One region of the Actinomadura sp. NPDC049382 genome, then DNA from elsewhere that is predicted to be linked to it. Evidence: predicted binding sites of a transcription regulator. Region 1 holds the regulator's gene; the other holds the start of a gene.

What was found. Region 1 encodes HrcA, which represses chaperone genes, less so after heat shock. Its sites were predicted from a motif close to TTGGCACTCTCNNNNNGAGAGTGCCAA; they were not measured.
Region 2: a site for HrcA is predicted at 3,091-3,117, ahead of groES (co-chaperone GroES). Genes of this name have one in related genera too.

The regions. Positions count from the first base shown of each region.
Region 1 covers NZ_JBFARO010000013.1:85,765-93,085, reverse strand. Annotated here, with positions in the region: gene AB0K34_RS11690 (16S rRNA (uracil(1498)-N(3))-methyltransferase) at 1-485, opposite strand, end outside; gene dnaJ (molecular chaperone DnaJ) at 549-1,685, opposite strand; gene hrcA (heat-inducible transcriptional repressor HrcA) at 1,687-2,700, opposite strand; gene AB0K34_RS11675 (DUF3097 domain-containing protein) at 2,904-3,716, shown strand; gene hemW (radical SAM family heme chaperone HemW) at 3,903-5,111, opposite strand; gene AB0K34_RS11665 (antitoxin YezG family protein) at 5,142-5,534, opposite strand; gene AB0K34_RS11660 (hypothetical protein) at 5,742-6,650, shown strand; gene AB0K34_RS11655 (hypothetical protein) at 6,727-7,321, shown strand, end outside.
Region 2 covers NZ_JBFARO010000044.1:628-7,948, reverse strand. Annotated here, with positions in the region: gene AB0K34_RS24515 (sigma-70 family RNA polymerase sigma factor) at 1-659, opposite strand, end outside; gene groL (chaperonin GroEL) at 939-2,573, opposite strand; gene groES (co-chaperone GroES) at 2,659-2,970, opposite strand; gene AB0K34_RS24500 (class I SAM-dependent methyltransferase) at 3,203-4,429, shown strand; gene AB0K34_RS24495 (apolipoprotein A1/A4/E domain-containing protein) at 5,057-6,706, shown strand; gene AB0K34_RS24490 (aminoglycoside phosphotransferase family protein) at 6,907-7,321, shown strand, end outside.

The DNA of each region.
Region 1 (7,321 bases):
ACCCGCGCGGCGACGTCCTCGGTGGACGCCAGCTCCGGCACCTCGGGCAGCCGGCTGCGCCGCGCCTGCTTGGCGGCCTCGCGGGCGGTCGCGCGCCAGCGGCCGAGGGCCTTGTCGCGGCGCTCCGGGCGCCACCGGGTGACGCAGCGCTCCGCCGCCCACGGGACGATCACGTCCACGCCGACCTCGGTCATCGTCTCGACGGCCAGCTCGCCCCGCTCGCCCTTCGGGAGCGCCTGGACGACCACGATGCGCGGCGCGGGCGGCGGTTCCCGGTGCCGGGCCAGCACGTCCAGGGTGAGGGACGCGCGGTCGGCGGCGGTGACGACGCACTCGGCCAGCAGGCCGGCACCGTCGGTCAGGTCGACCCGCTCACCGGGCCGCAGCCGCCGCACGGCCGCCGCGTGCCGCCCTTCGGGGCCGTCCAGGACGACCGTGCCGCGCTCCAGCGCGTCCGCCCCGGCGAGGAACACCGGCGGGCTCATGTGGGCCTCTCAATGCTCGGAACCGCCGCGGCGGCCCTCCCGGTAGGCCGCCGCCACCTCGCTTCAGTGCTGGTTGAAGACGTCCTTGATGCGGGAGAACACGCCGCTGCGCTGGCCGGGGGCGAACTTGCCGGGCGGGCGCTCCTCGCCGCGCAGGGCGGCGAGGCGGCGGAGCAGCTCCTCCTGCTCCTCGTCGAGCCGGCCCGGCGTCTCCACGTTCACGTGGATCATCAGGTCGCCGCGGCCGCTCTCGTTGAGGTGCCGGACGCCCCGGTTGTAGAGCGTGATCACCTGCCCCGACTGCGTGCCGGGCTTGATGTCGACGCTCTCGGCGTCGTCCAGCGTCTCGATCGTGACGCTGGTGCCGAGCGCCGCCGCCGTCATCGGGATCTCGACCGTGCAGTGCAGGTCGTCGCCCTCCCGCTCGAAGATCGGGTGCGGCTTCTCCACGATCTCCAGGAACAGGTCGCCGGGCGGGCCGCCGCCCGGGCCGACCTCGCCCTCGCCGGCGAGCTGGATGTGGATGCCGTTCTCCACCCCGGCCGGGATCTTCACCTTGACGGTGCGCCGGGTGCGGACCCGGCCGTCCCCCGAGCACTCGGTGCACGGGTTGCGGATCACCGACCCGAACCCGCCGCACGCCGGGCACGGCCGCGCCGTCATGACCTGGCCGAGGAACGAGCGCTGGACCTGCTGCACCTCGCCGCGGCCATGGCAGGTCTCGCACGTCTCCGGGTGGGTGCCCGGCGCGCAGCCGGACCCGTCGCAGGTGGCGCAGGCCACCGCGGTGTCGATGGACAGCTCGCGGGTCGTGCCGAACGCGGTCTCGGCGAGGTCGAGCTCGACCCGCAGCGTCGCGTTGCGGCCGCGCCGCGCCCGCGACCGCGGGCCGCGCTGGGTGGCCGTCCCGAAGAAGGCGTCCATGATGTCGCTGAACGGGAACCCGGCCCCGCCGAACCCGCCGGCCCCCGCGCCCGCCCCGGACGCGAACGGGTCCGCGCCGAGGTCGTACATCTCCCGCTTCTTGGGGTCGGAGAGCACCTCGTACGCCTGGGTGATCTCCTTGAACTTCTCCTGGGTCTCCGGATCCGGGTTGACGTCCGGGTGAAGCTCCCGCGCCAGCCGGCGGTAGGCCTTCTTCACCTCGTCGGCGCTGGCGTCGCGCCGGACCCCCAGGGTCGCGTAGTAGTCGTTCGCCACCTTACGACCCCGCCAGGATCTGTCCCACGTAGCGTGCCACTGCCCGTACCGCTCCCATCGTGCTGGGGTAATCCATGCGTGTAGGCCCGAGTACTCCGAGCCTGGCCAAGGTGAGGTCGCCGACCCCGTAGTCCGCGGCGACCACCGAGGTCGATCGGAGCCCCAGGTCGGGGTTCTCGGTGCCGATCCGCACCGTAACTGTAGAGGAGTCGCCGGTCTCGCCGAGCAGCCTCATCAGCACCACCTGCTCCTCCAGCGCCACCAGGACCTCCCGCAGGCTCTGCGAGAAGTCGACGGCGGCGAGGTTGGCCGCCCCGGCGAAAACGATCTTCTCCTCGTGCTTCTCGACGAGCGTCTCCAGCAGCACCGACAGCACCGCCGCCGCGACCGGCCGCTCGTCCGGCCCCACCTTCTCCGGAAGGTCGGCGACGGCCGTCGGCACGTCGCCGAGGCCGAGCCCGTCCAGGCACGTGTTGAGCAACGCCCGCAGGTGCCCGATCGATTCCTCGGAGATCGCGCCCGGCGTCTCGATGACCCGCTGCTCCACCCGCCCGGTGTTGGTGATCAGGACGAGCAGCAGCCGCCCCTCGGCGACCGGGACCAGCTCGACGTGCCGCACCGACGAGCGGGTCAGCGACGGGTACTGCACGACGGCGACCTGCCGGGTGAGCTGCGCGAGCAGCCGCACCGTGCGGCTGACCACGTCGTCCAGGTCGTAGGCGCCGGACAGGAACGTCTCGATCGCGCGCCGCTCGGCGACCGACAGCGGCTTGATCGTCGACAGCCGGTCGACGAACAGCCGGTAGCCCTTGTCGGTCGGGACGCGCCCGGCGCTCGTGTGCGGCTGGGTGATGTAGCCCTGCTCCTCCAGCACCGCCATGTCGTTGCGGATGGTCGCGGGCGACACACCGAGGTTGTGCCGGTCCGCCAGGGCCTTCGACCCCACCGGCTCGTTGGTGGAGACGAAGTCCTCGACGATGGCGCGCAGGACGGCGAGCTTGCGGTCGTCCAGCACGGCGTCACCTCCCTCGTCCGGTCGGCCGTTCCGCTGGCACTCCATACTCTAGAGTGCCAATTGTACGGCCCCGCACCCCCGATCGGAGTGCCCGCGCACTCCCCGCACGGCGGCGCGATCCTATCCGTATCGGACGCGGGCGCCACGCCGAGGGACGAGGGGCGACGCCGCCCGGCCCTCCCGCCGGGTTAATGTGCGGACCCGTGCGCAGTAAGGACTACGGAAACGACGTGCTCGCCGGCGACTGGCGCAGGCCGCGCAAGGGACAGATCCCGGAGGTCCCGGCCGAGCCGGGGCTCGTCGCCGAGGACCCCGGCAGCGGCTTCTGCGGCGCGGTCGTCGGCTGCGACAAGTTCGGCGTCACGCTGGAGGACCGGTTCGGCAAGCGGCGCGTGTTCCCGCTGGCGAAGGCGGGCTTCCTGATCGACGGCAAGCCGGTCACCCTGGTCAGGCCCGCCGCGGCGCCCAAGGGGCCGGCGCGGTCGGCGTCCGGCTCGATCGCCGTCCAGGGGCTGCGCGCCCAGGTCGCCAAGGAGAGCCGCATCTACGTGGAGGGCGTCCACGACGCCGAGCTGGTCGAGAAGATCTGGGGCCACGACCTGCGCGTCGAAGGCGTCGTCGTGGAGTACCTCGAAGGCGTCGACGACCTGCCCGCGATCGTCGAGGAGTTCGGCCCGGACGCCGACCGCCGCCTCGGCGTCCTGGTCGACCACCTGGTGGAGGGCTCCAAGGAGTCCCGGATCGCCGCGCGGGTGTCGTCCCCGCACGTCCTGATCACCGGCCACCCGTTCATCGACATCTGGGAGGCGGTGAAGCCCGCCGCCGTCGGCATCCGCGCCTGGCCCCGCATCCCCCGCGGCATCCCGTGGAAGGAGGGCGTCATCGCCGAACTCGGCTGGGGCGACGACACCGGCGCCGCCTGGAAGCGGATCCTGAACTCGGTCAACAGCTACACCGACCTGGAACCCGCCCTTCTGGGCCGGGTGGAGGAACTGATCGACTTCGTGACTGTGTGACCCAGGGGGGCGACCCCCTGGAACCCCCGTTGCGAGCCGGTCGATCCTCACGCCACGGTTCTGGTTCTTGTGACCGTGCGGGGTCTCCTCGTGGCGCTGCGGTCGACCGGCTCGGCGGGCAGGCCCGCTGCGCTCGCCGGCGCTCGCTCCGCGTGCCTGCCCGTGGTCGGTGGCCGGGGTTCGCTGCTAGGTGAGGTCGCGGACTACGGCGTCGGCCAGGAGGCGGCCCTTGAGGGTCAGGACGGCTCGGCCCTCTGTGTAGGGGGCCGCTTCTAGCAGGCCCTCGTCGATCGCTCTGCGGATGGCCTTGTCGTCCAGGAGGGTCGTGGGGCAGCCCTGGGCGAGGCGTAGTTCGAGCATGACGCGCTCGATGTGGCGGTCGTCGTCGGTGAGGATCTCCCTGGCATGGGCCGGGGTCGTGCCCTCGGCCAGGCGGGACGCGTAGGCGGCAGGGTGCTTGACGTTCCACCAGCGGGTTCCACCGACGTGGCTGTGCGCCCCCGGGCCAACGCCCCACCAGTCGGCGCCCGTCCAATAGAGCATGTTGTGGCGGCAGGCGGCGGCCGGGTCGGACGCCCAGTTGGAGATCTCGTACCAGTGCAGGCCGTGGCCGCCGAGCATCTCGTCGGCGATGAGGTAGCGGTCGGCCATGGCGTCGTCGTCCGGCGCGGTCAACTCGCCCCGCCGCACCTGGGCGGCCAGGCGGGTGCCCTCCTCGACGATCAGCGCGTACGCCGACACATGGTCGGGCTCGGACGCGAGGGCCGCCTCCAGGGAGGCCCTCCAGTCGTCGTCGGTCTCCCCCGGCGTCCCGTAGATGAGGTCGAGGTTGACGTGCTCGAAGCCCGCCTTGCGCGTCCACTCGACGACCTGCGGGACGCGCCCGGGTGTGTGGGTGCGCTCCAGCACCGCCAGGACGTGCTCGCGCGCGCTCTGCATCCCGTAGGAGATGCGGGTGAACCCGGCCTCCCGGAGCTTGGCCACGTACGCCTCGTCCACCGACTCGGGGTTGGCCTCCGTCGTCACCTCCGCGCCCGGAGCGAGCCCGAACTCGGCGTCGATGGCGTCCAGGACGCGCCCCAGGTCGCCCGGCGGGAGCAGCGTCGGCGTACCGCCGCCCACGAAGACCGTCTCCACGGGGAGATCCGCGTCACCGAGGACGCGCCGGGCCATCCGCACCTCGCCGATGGCGGTGTCGGCGTAGGAGTCGCGGCTCGCCCCCGGACCCAGCTCCGTCGCCGTGTAGGTGTTGAAGTCGCAGTACCCGCACCGCGTCACGCAGAAGGGCACATGGACGTAGAAGGCGAACGGGCGGTCCCCCAGGCCGTCCAGCGCACTGCCGGGCAGCGCGCCGTCGGCCGGTACGGGATCTCCGTCGGGAAGCGTCGAGGGCACCCTTCAAGTCTGCCCCGCCCGACCGCCTGCTCAGGACTCGTCGAGCTTCGCGCGGAGCCAGTCAGGGATGTGGGCGGCCGTGCGGGGGAAGCGGTCGAGGTCCTGGGCGTAGGCGGAGGCGGTGAGGGGCGGGGTGAAGTCCGGTTCGCCGTCGTAGTCGAATTCGGCGCTGAACCGGCCGGAGCGCTCGATCTGGAGGCGGGCGGTGAACCAGGCGCCCTTGCCGGCGCGGTACATGACGCGGCGCAACTCGTCCATCCTGCCGATGGCCTGCCCGGGCGGGACGGCGGTGCGGCGGCCGCCATCGGCGTCCTCGACCTCCAGCGAGGCGCTGTCGATGCCGACGGTCGCGCGGAACGCGAAGTCGAGCCGCTCCCAGCCGTCGGGGGCGGCGGAGCGCAGCGCGCGGACGGCGCCGTTCACCGTTTCCCGTTCCTTCGCAGAACGCAGTACCTGCTCGGGGTGGGTCACGCTACCTCCGGGAGGTCGGGTCAGACCGTCTGGCCGCTGTTCCGACCGTACCTACATACGGGCCCAGGTCGAGCAACCGCCGCCGTGTCGTCCGGAAACCACGCGCCGGACGGCCGGAATGCAGCGTGCCGCCCCTCTTGGGTGGATAGTGTCAACGGGATGGTGGACGAGGGTGCGACCGAGCGTGGACGGGCGCCGGCGCGGGTGCTGCTGCAGGGCGGGCCGGACGGCTGGCACTGCACGGTGGTCGACGGCGCCGGCGGCGAGCGGCGTTCCGGCCTGCCCGGCCCGGGGACGCGCTGGTCGACGGGCGCCCCCGCCGAGCCGGAGCCCCCGTGGTGGCGCCGCCGCCTCGCCGAGACCGCGGAGGGGCTGCGCGAGGCGGTCGCCGAACGGCTGACCGACGCGACGTTCCGCGACCTCGGCGTGGAGGCCGTGATCACCTGGTTCGCGGTGGACGAGCCGGTCGCGTGGGAGGGGCTCGTCACGCTCCGGGAGGCCGACCCGGCGCGGTTCCCGGGCCGGGTCGCGCCCTTCGTGGTCACGCTGGAGCCGGGCCGCGGGGCGCTGCTGCCGGACGCGAGCCTGCTGTTCTCCACCCTGGCGCCCGACGCGTGGACGGCGCTCGACGGGGTCGCCGAGCACTGCGGCACCCGCCCGCCGAAGGCGTCGCTGCTGTGCGGGTGGGCCGACCACCGCAGTGTGCGGGTGGGACGCGGGACGCTGGCGCTGTCCACCGACCGGGGCGAGGACGGCGTGGAGCGGCTCGCCGAGATCTGCGGGACGCGGTCGCCCGGCTGGAGCGGCAACCCCGAGATGCGGTTCCGGCTGGACGGCGTCGACTTGCTCGACGAGCCCGCGGGCGACGTGGTCGCGCTGCTGCGGGAGCTGGGCCACGACGTCGTCCGGCGGGGCCGCGCGGTCCGGCTGGCCGCGTCGGGGCTCACCCTCTACGGGCCCGACCGGCACTGCGAGGGGGCCGGAGAGGCGGAGCGGTTCACGGCCGTGTCGCTGCAGCAGCCGGCGGCGCTGGCCGCGCTCGCGCCGCTGCACCGCAGCCGGGCCTGAGGGCTCACGGAGCCGACACCCGCGGGCGACCGGGCCGTCACCGGAACGCGACCCCGGCGCCGTACCTTTCCCGATCATGAGAAGCCGTGCGCGTCATGCCGTGCTCGCCGTCACCGGCGCCGCCCTCGCCGGTGCTCCCCTCACCCTCGCTCCGCTGCCCGCTCACGCCGCCCTCGCCAGCGGTACGATCACCGTCCACCGCGGCGGCCCCGCCCGGACGCTGCCGTTCACCGCCCGCCGGGACGGGGAGGCCGTGATCTCCTTCGCCGCGTCCGCTCCGGGCGTCTCGTGGGTCCGCAAGGGCGCCGAGTCCGCCGTGGTGTCGGTCGCGGTGGACGGGCGCCATGTGACCGACCTCGTCGTCCCCTCGTCCGACCCGATCCCCCGGAGCCTCGGGCTCGGGCGTGTCGGGAAGGGGCGCCACACGGTCACGCTTCGCTTCGCGAAGGGGAGCGCGCCCGCCGCTCGCCGCGTCACTCTCAGCCAAGCCCGCGTCCGGATGCCGGAGGCCGGCGCGCTCGCCCTGCGCCACGCGCCCATCGTCGTCGGCCGGACCGGCTGGCCGTTCGGCGACCCGTACCAGAACGCGGCCACCGACACCCCGCTGATCGCCTGGCACGAGACACGGCCCGCCGCGACGCCGGGGCACCGCGTCATCGAGTACTCGGTGG
Region 2 (7,321 bases), on a different contig from region 1:
CGGGCCAGGGCGCGGTGCTGCGCGACCCGCACGGCGCCGGCGGACATGCCGAGCACGTTGCCGGTCTCCTCGGCCGACAGCCCCGCGACGACGCGCAGCAGCACCAGTTCGCGCTGGTGCTCGGGCAGCCGCGTGAGCAGGTCGCGGGCCCGCTGCGCCTCGATGTAGCGGACCACCGTCTCCTCCGGCCCGGGCCGGTCGTCGGGGCCGTCCGGCAGGTCCTCGGTGGGCACGGCGGCGCGCACCGCGCTGCGCATCGCGTCCGCGATCTTGTGCGCGGCGATGCCGAAGACGAACGAGGCGAAGGGGCGGCCCATGTCCCGGTAGCGGGGCAGGGCCGACAGCACGGCGATGCAGACCTCCTGGGCCACGTCGTCGGCGATGTGGTACTGCCCGGACACCCGGCCGAGCCGGGCCCGGCAGTACCGGACGATCATGGGGCGCACCTCGGCGATGAGGACCTCAATGGCGCCCGGATCGCCCTGGACGGCGAGGTTCGTCAGCTCCTTGAGGTCGCCGTCGGCGGCGTCCGCCGCGCGCAGCGCCCGCGTCCCGCGGCCGGTGTCGCGGGCGGCGTCACGGGGCGGTGGCGGGGCCGGACCTCCCGAGGGTTCGGCAGCGCGCGCGGTCATGGTCCCGGCGAAGCATCCCTCGGTCACGTCAAGCATGATGCCCAGCGCCGCCGGGCGTGTCTGCCCCGTCGTTGACAACGGAATGGTCACAGTGCTGGAACGAACCTGGGAATATTACGTCATGCGATCATTTCATTGCCACGCGTCACGAAAGATCAAACCGCCCACCGGATAAAGAACTTCCCATTCGGGTACATGCCAGCGACCCCCGTCCACCGGGTGGACGGGGGTCGCGGAGCCGGTCGAGCCGGCGCGGCCTCTCCCACGCGGCCGGGGCGGACGGCCCCGGCCGGGACGCGGGAAGGGTCAGTGGCCGTGCCCGTGGCCGTGGCCGTGGCCGTGGCCGCCGCCGGCGGCCTCCTCGGCCTCCTCCGGCTTGTCGACCACGAGCGCCTCGGTGGTGAGCAGCATGCTCGCGATCGAGGCGGCGTTGGTGACCGCGGAGCGGGTGACCTTCACCGGGTCGATGACGCCCTGGGCGATCAGGTCGCCGTACTCGCCGGTCGCGGCGTTGTAGCCGTGGCCGGCCTGCAGCGCCTGCACCTTGGAGACGACGACGTAGCCCTCCTGGCCGGCGTTCTCGGAGATCCAGCGCAGCGGCTCGTTGAGCGCGCGGCGGACCGCCTCGGCGCCGGTGGCCTCGTCGCCGGACAGGCCGAGGGTGTCGAAGCCCTCCTTGGCCACGTGCACCAGCGCGCTGCCGCCGCCGGAGACGATGCCCTCCTCGATCGCCGCGCGGGTCGCCGAGATGGCGTCCTCCAGGCGGTGCTTCTTCTCCTTCAGCTCCACCTCGGTGGCGGCGCCGACCCGCAGCACGCAGACCCCGCCGGCCAGCTTGGCCAGCCGCTCCTGCAGCTTCTCGCGGTCCCAGTCGGAGTCGGAGTTCTCGATCTCGACCTTGATCTGGTTGACGCGCGCGGTGATCTCGTCCGCGGAGCCCTCACCGTCGACGATGGTGGTGGCGTCCTTGGTCACGGTGATCCGGCGGGCGCGGCCGAGGTCCTCCAGGCCGATGGAGTCGAGCTTGAGGCCGATGGCCTCGCTGACGACCTGGCCGCCGGTCAGGGTGGCCATGTCGCCCAGCATCGCCTTGCGGCGGTCGCCGAAGCCCGGCGCCTTGACCGCGACGGAGGTGAAGGTGCCGCGGATCTTGTTGGCGACGAGCAGCGCCAGGGCCTCGCCCTCGACGTCCTCGGCCACCACGAGCAGCGGCTTCTTGGTCTGCGCGACCTTCTCGGCCAGCGGCAGGAACTCCTGCACGTTGGAGATCTTGCCGTCCACGATGAGCACGTAGGCGTCCTCCAGGACGGCCTCCATGCGCTCGTGGTCGGTGACCATGTGCGGCGACAGGTAGCCCTTGTCGAACTGGAGGCCCTCGGTGAACTCCAGCTCGAGGCCCATGGTGTGGGCCTCCTCGACGGTGATGACGCCGTCCTTGCCGACCTTCTCGAACGCCTCCGCGATCAGCTCGCCGATCTGCGGGTCCTGCGCGGAGATGGTCGCGACGTGCGCGATCTCGTCCTTCTCGACGATCTCGCGGGCCGACTTCAGCAGCTGGTCGGACACGTGCTGGGCGGCGGCGTCGATGCCGCGCTTGAGCGCGAGCGGGGACGCGCCGGCGGCCACGTTGCGGGTGCCCTCCCGGACCAGCGCCTGCGCGAGGACGGTCGCCGTGGTGGTGCCGTCGCCCGCGATGTCGTTGGTCTTGGTCGCCACTTCCTTGGCGAGCTGGGCCCCGAGGTTCTCGTAGGGGTCCTCCAGCTCCACCTCGCGGGCGATGGTGACGCCGTCGTTGGTGATGGTCGGCGCGCCGAACTTCTTGTCGATGACGACGTTGCGGCCGCGCGGGCCGATCGTCACCTTGACGGCGTCCGCGAGAGCGTTGACGCCGCGCTCAAGAGCCCGGCGAGCGTCCTCCTCGAACTCCAGGATCTTCGCCATGCGGATACTCCTCTATTACGCGATCCGCCCCGGCAGCCCCGCCGAAGGCGGCGCCGACCGGGGCGGGTGCATCACGTCTCGGTGATTACTTCTCGATGACCGCGAGCACGTCGCGGGCCGAGAGGACGAGGTACTCCTCGCCGTTGTACTTGACCTCGGTGCCGCCGTACTTGCTGTAGAGCACGACCTCGCCGACCTTGACGTCGACCGGGACGCGCTCGCCCTTGTCGTCGACGCGACCCGGGCCAACGGCAAGGACGGTGCCCTCCTGGGGCTTCTCCTTGGCGGTGTCCGGGATCACCAGGCCCGACGCGGTGGTGGTCTCGGCCTCAAGCGGCTGGACGACGATGCGGTCCTCAAGCGGCTTGAGAACAACCTTGGTGGCGGTCGTCACGATCTGACCTCCCCTTCGATTGGTCCTCGGCCGGCCACGGATGACCGGCCAGCACATGTGACAGAAGAGGCGACCCTGGACCGGCCTGCCGTCGCGGGTGCCAGACCGACCTTGTCGCTGTTGTTGGCACTCTCAGTACGAGAGTGCCAGTCATGGAGACTATTCCGTGCTCGGGAGCCCGTCAACACGGACACGGAGGCACCGGGCGCCGTTCACCCGACGCTAACTTCGCTCCATGGACATCGCGTCGTTCCGGGCCCTGCGCACCCCCTCCGGCCAGGCACTCCTCGGCGAGGCGGCGGCGGCGGACGTCGGCGAGGACGGATTGCTCGCCACGGCGACGCGGCTGCGCGAACGACACGATCCCGCGCTGGTCGCAGCGGCGCTCACGCAGGTGCGGCTCCGGGAGCGGGCACGGGCCAAGTTCGGCCCGGACGCCGACCGCATGTACTTCACGCAGGCGGGCCTTGAGCAGTCCACCCGTGCGAGTGTGGCGGCGCACAGAGCCCGACGGTTCGCCGACCGGCTGGACGGCGCGCGTGTGCTGGACATGGGCTGCGGGATAGGGGCCGACCTCATCGCGCGGGGGCGCGCGGGCCTCACCGGGGAGGGCGTGGAACTCGACCCGTTGACGGCCGAGGTGGCGCAGGCGAACGTGACCGAATTCGGCCTCGACGCGTCCGTGCGCGTCGGCGACGCGACTGAGGCCGCTCTGGACGGCTTCGACGCGGTGTTCGCCGACCCCGGGCGCCGCACTGCACGGGGCAGGGTCTTCGACCCGCGCTCCTACGAGCCGCCGCTCGACGTCGTCCTGGACAGAGCACAGAAGGTCCCTGGAGCGTGCGTCAAGGTGGCGCCCGGCATCCCGCATGAAGCCGTCCCGGACGGCGCAGAAGCCGAGTGGGTGTCGGTCCACGGCGACGTCAAGGAGGCGGCCCTCTGGCTGGGGTCGCTCGCAGGGGACGTCGGCCGCCGGGCCACGCTGCTGTCGTCCGACACCGACCCGCAGGTCTGGACATTGACCCCGCAAGTGTCGGACGGCCCCGATGTCCGCCCATGGGGCCGTTACCTATACGAGCCCGACGGAGCGGTGATACGCGCCCATCTGGTGGGCGAGGTGGCAGAACTGGTCGGCGGCGGGCTGGCCGATCCGCAGATCGCGTACATCACGTCCGACCGGCTGTTCCCGACGCCGTTCGCGTCCGCCTACGAGATCGAGGACGTCCTGCCGTTCTCGGTGAAGCGCCTGCGCGCCGAGCTGCGCCGCCGCGAGGTCGGGGTGCTGACGGTCAAGAAGCGCGGCTCGGCCGTCGACGTCGACCGGCTGCGCCGCGACCTCGGCTTCGCCGGGCGCCGGCCGGGGCACGGCGCCGCGGAGGCGACGCTCGTGGTCACCCGGGTCGGCCGCGATCCGGTCGCCCTACTCGCCCGCCCCGCCGCGCCCGCTCCCCCGGCGGGCTGACCCGGCGGCTGACCCGCCCGGAGCGGGGCCGCCCGGCAACCGTGCCCAAAGATCTTCCGCGCGGCCGGGCAACGCCAAGCGGGGCCGGGCGACGCGCCACGGCGGTGCAAATCATCGGCGTTTTCCGGCATCGCGTCCACCAGGGATTGCGGGCGCCCGGCAACGCGGCGGCTCCGGCCCCGAATCGGCGCGCCGGGACCGACGCGCCCGAAAACACCGGGACGGGTTCACCGGCCGGGACTTCGGCGCCGCGGAATACCCTCCGAAATAGGGCTTGAATCCGCCCCGCGCCGCCTCGCGGCCGCGGCCGCGCACCGGCGGGCCGCCGCCGCGCCCGGTTCGGGAACTGCCGATGTTGGACGAGATGTACGGACACGGCACCGTCCCCGGCGACCGCGCATCCCCGCCACATCATGACGATCAAGGCGATTGCCGCGTAGCGGTGACCAACCCCGCTCCCGGCTATTTCTCACTTTCCGCCCCAGCCGGATAACAGGCGCATTCCGCAGAACTCGCAATCTTCTCTGCTACCCGTTTTAGCGGTCCCTCACACGCACTACAGTGGCCACCTCAGAGATTCATTTGCCGTGCGTCATTTCGTCGCGCCGGCACACGAAGGAGCATCGGGTGGAAACGAATCACAACTTCCTGCAGACGGGAGGTCAACCGGTCTCGGATCGGATGCGGGAGTTGCTCGCCCGTGCGGCGCAGGACCACGTCTATGAACAGCGCTCACAGGGTCAGGTCCTGGACGAGATTCGCCAGCGGCTGGAAGGCATGGAGTGGCTGCTCCGCGAGGTCCGCGAGCGGGAGCTCACCGGGCTGACCGGGCAGCTCGAGAGCGTCCGCGGGCAGGTCGACGAACTGTCCGGCAAGCCCCCGGAATGGGCCGAAGGACTGGCCGAGCACATCGAGTCGTTCGGCGAGCGGGTCAAGCCCGTCGCCGAACTGCCGGCGCTGTGGGCCGACGTCGGCGTCGTCGCCGAGAACGTCGACGAGGGCCTGACCCGCATCCAGGCCGTCCTCGACTCCGCGCAGCACATCACGGACGCCACGCAGCAGGCGTCCCAGCGCATGGACGAGATGACCAAGCGGCTCGACAAGCTCCAGGGCAGCATGGAGGCCGCGTCCGTCCGGTTCAACCGGCTGGACAAGTCGCTCGCCGAGCTGGGCCACCGGTCCGAGCGGCTGGAGCACTCGATCAACGGGGTCACGGCCCGGGTCGACCAGGCGCTCGGCGAGATGGCCGAGCGGATGGAGCAGGGGCTGGAGGCGGTCAACGGCCGGGTCGAGGGCGTCGGCGGCCGGCTCGACGGGCTGGACGGGCGGCTGGACGGCGTCGACGGCCGGCTGGAGGGGCTGTCGGGCAAGCTGGAGGGCCTGGACGGCCGGTTCGAGAGCCTCGACGGCCGGCTCGACGGGCTCGGCGAGCGGATCGGCCGGCTCCCCGCCACGCTGGAGATCGCCGAGGTGCACCGGCTGCTGGCCGAGATCGCGCAGCGTCCGGCGGCCGAGTACGGCGACCGGTTCGACGCGCTGGAGAAGCACCTCGCCGAGGCGGTCGACCCGCTGATCGAGGAGCTGCGCGCCCGGCCGGACCGCGACGAGGTCAAGGCGACCATGTCGCAGATCGCCGAGACCGCCTACAGCGACGTCGCCAAGCGGATGGACGAGTTCTCCCGCCGCTTCGAGGACGTGCACGAGGACGTCCGCAAGCGCATCGAGAACATCCACGAGGAGGTCGCCAAGCGGGTCGACGTCGCGCTGGAGGAGTTCACCGCGCAGGTCGACATCGTCTCCCGCCGGGTGGAGTCGGTGCACGCGGACGTCGCCAAGCAGGTCGAGTCCGTGCACAGCGAGGTGGCGCGGCAGGTCAGCGGCGTCCACGACGACTTCGGCAAGCGGATCGGCGACATCCACGAGGACGTCACCCGCCAGGTGGGCAGCATCCACGAGGACGTCGCCAAGCAGGTCGGCAACATGCAGGAGGACGTCGCGCGGCAGGTCGGCGGCGTGCACGCCGAGTTCGCGCGGCGCGTGGAGAGCATGCAGGACGAGGCCGGCCGCCGGGCCGACGCCGCGCAGGCCGAGTTCGCCAAGCGCTTCCTGCACGTCGAGGACGAGGTGGGCCGCAAGGTCGACGGCGTCCACGACGAGGTCTCCAAGCAGGTCAACGCGGTGCACGAGGACGTGCTGAAGCGGCTGTCCACGCTGGAGGAGACGATGCTCGCGCTCGCCGAGGCCCTGCTCCGGCCCCGCCGCGAGCCGAAGGACTGACCGGCGATCGGAACCATCGGGTGGGGCCCGGCCGCGGGCCCCACCCGAGCCGCATTCGGATACCGGACGGAATCCGCGGCGTTTGTCCGGCAAACGCCCGCGACGACCGGAGATACTCCCTCACCCGACCCCGCTGACGTGCAATTTGTTACGTTCCGTCTTCGCAAAATCACTCCCAATACCCTTCGGAATCCGTTTTCATGGATCAGGTGACTCGCACACCGGCTGCCTGCCTGCCGACCGGAGCCCCGCCCGGCCACCCCACCCTGCGCTGGGTCGAGGAGTGCCTCGGCCGCGGCGCCGAGGTCCGCATGGTGCGGCCGCTCGCCGGCGGGACCGCGCACGCCAACCACGCCCTGCTCGTGGAGAGCGGCTCCGGCAGCGCCCACCGCCTCGTCCTGCGCCGCTGGACGGGCCGCCCCGCCGACGGCCGCGCCGCCCGCCGCTACGGCGACGCCGACTTCTCCCCCGAACGCGAGATCGCCGCGCTCGCCCTCCTCGCCGGCTGCGAGATCCCCACCCCAGAGCTCGTCGCCGCCGACCCCGCCGGGGCCTACTGCGACGTCCCCGCCCTGCTCATCACCCGGCTCAGCGGTCACCCGCCCCGGCCGTCCC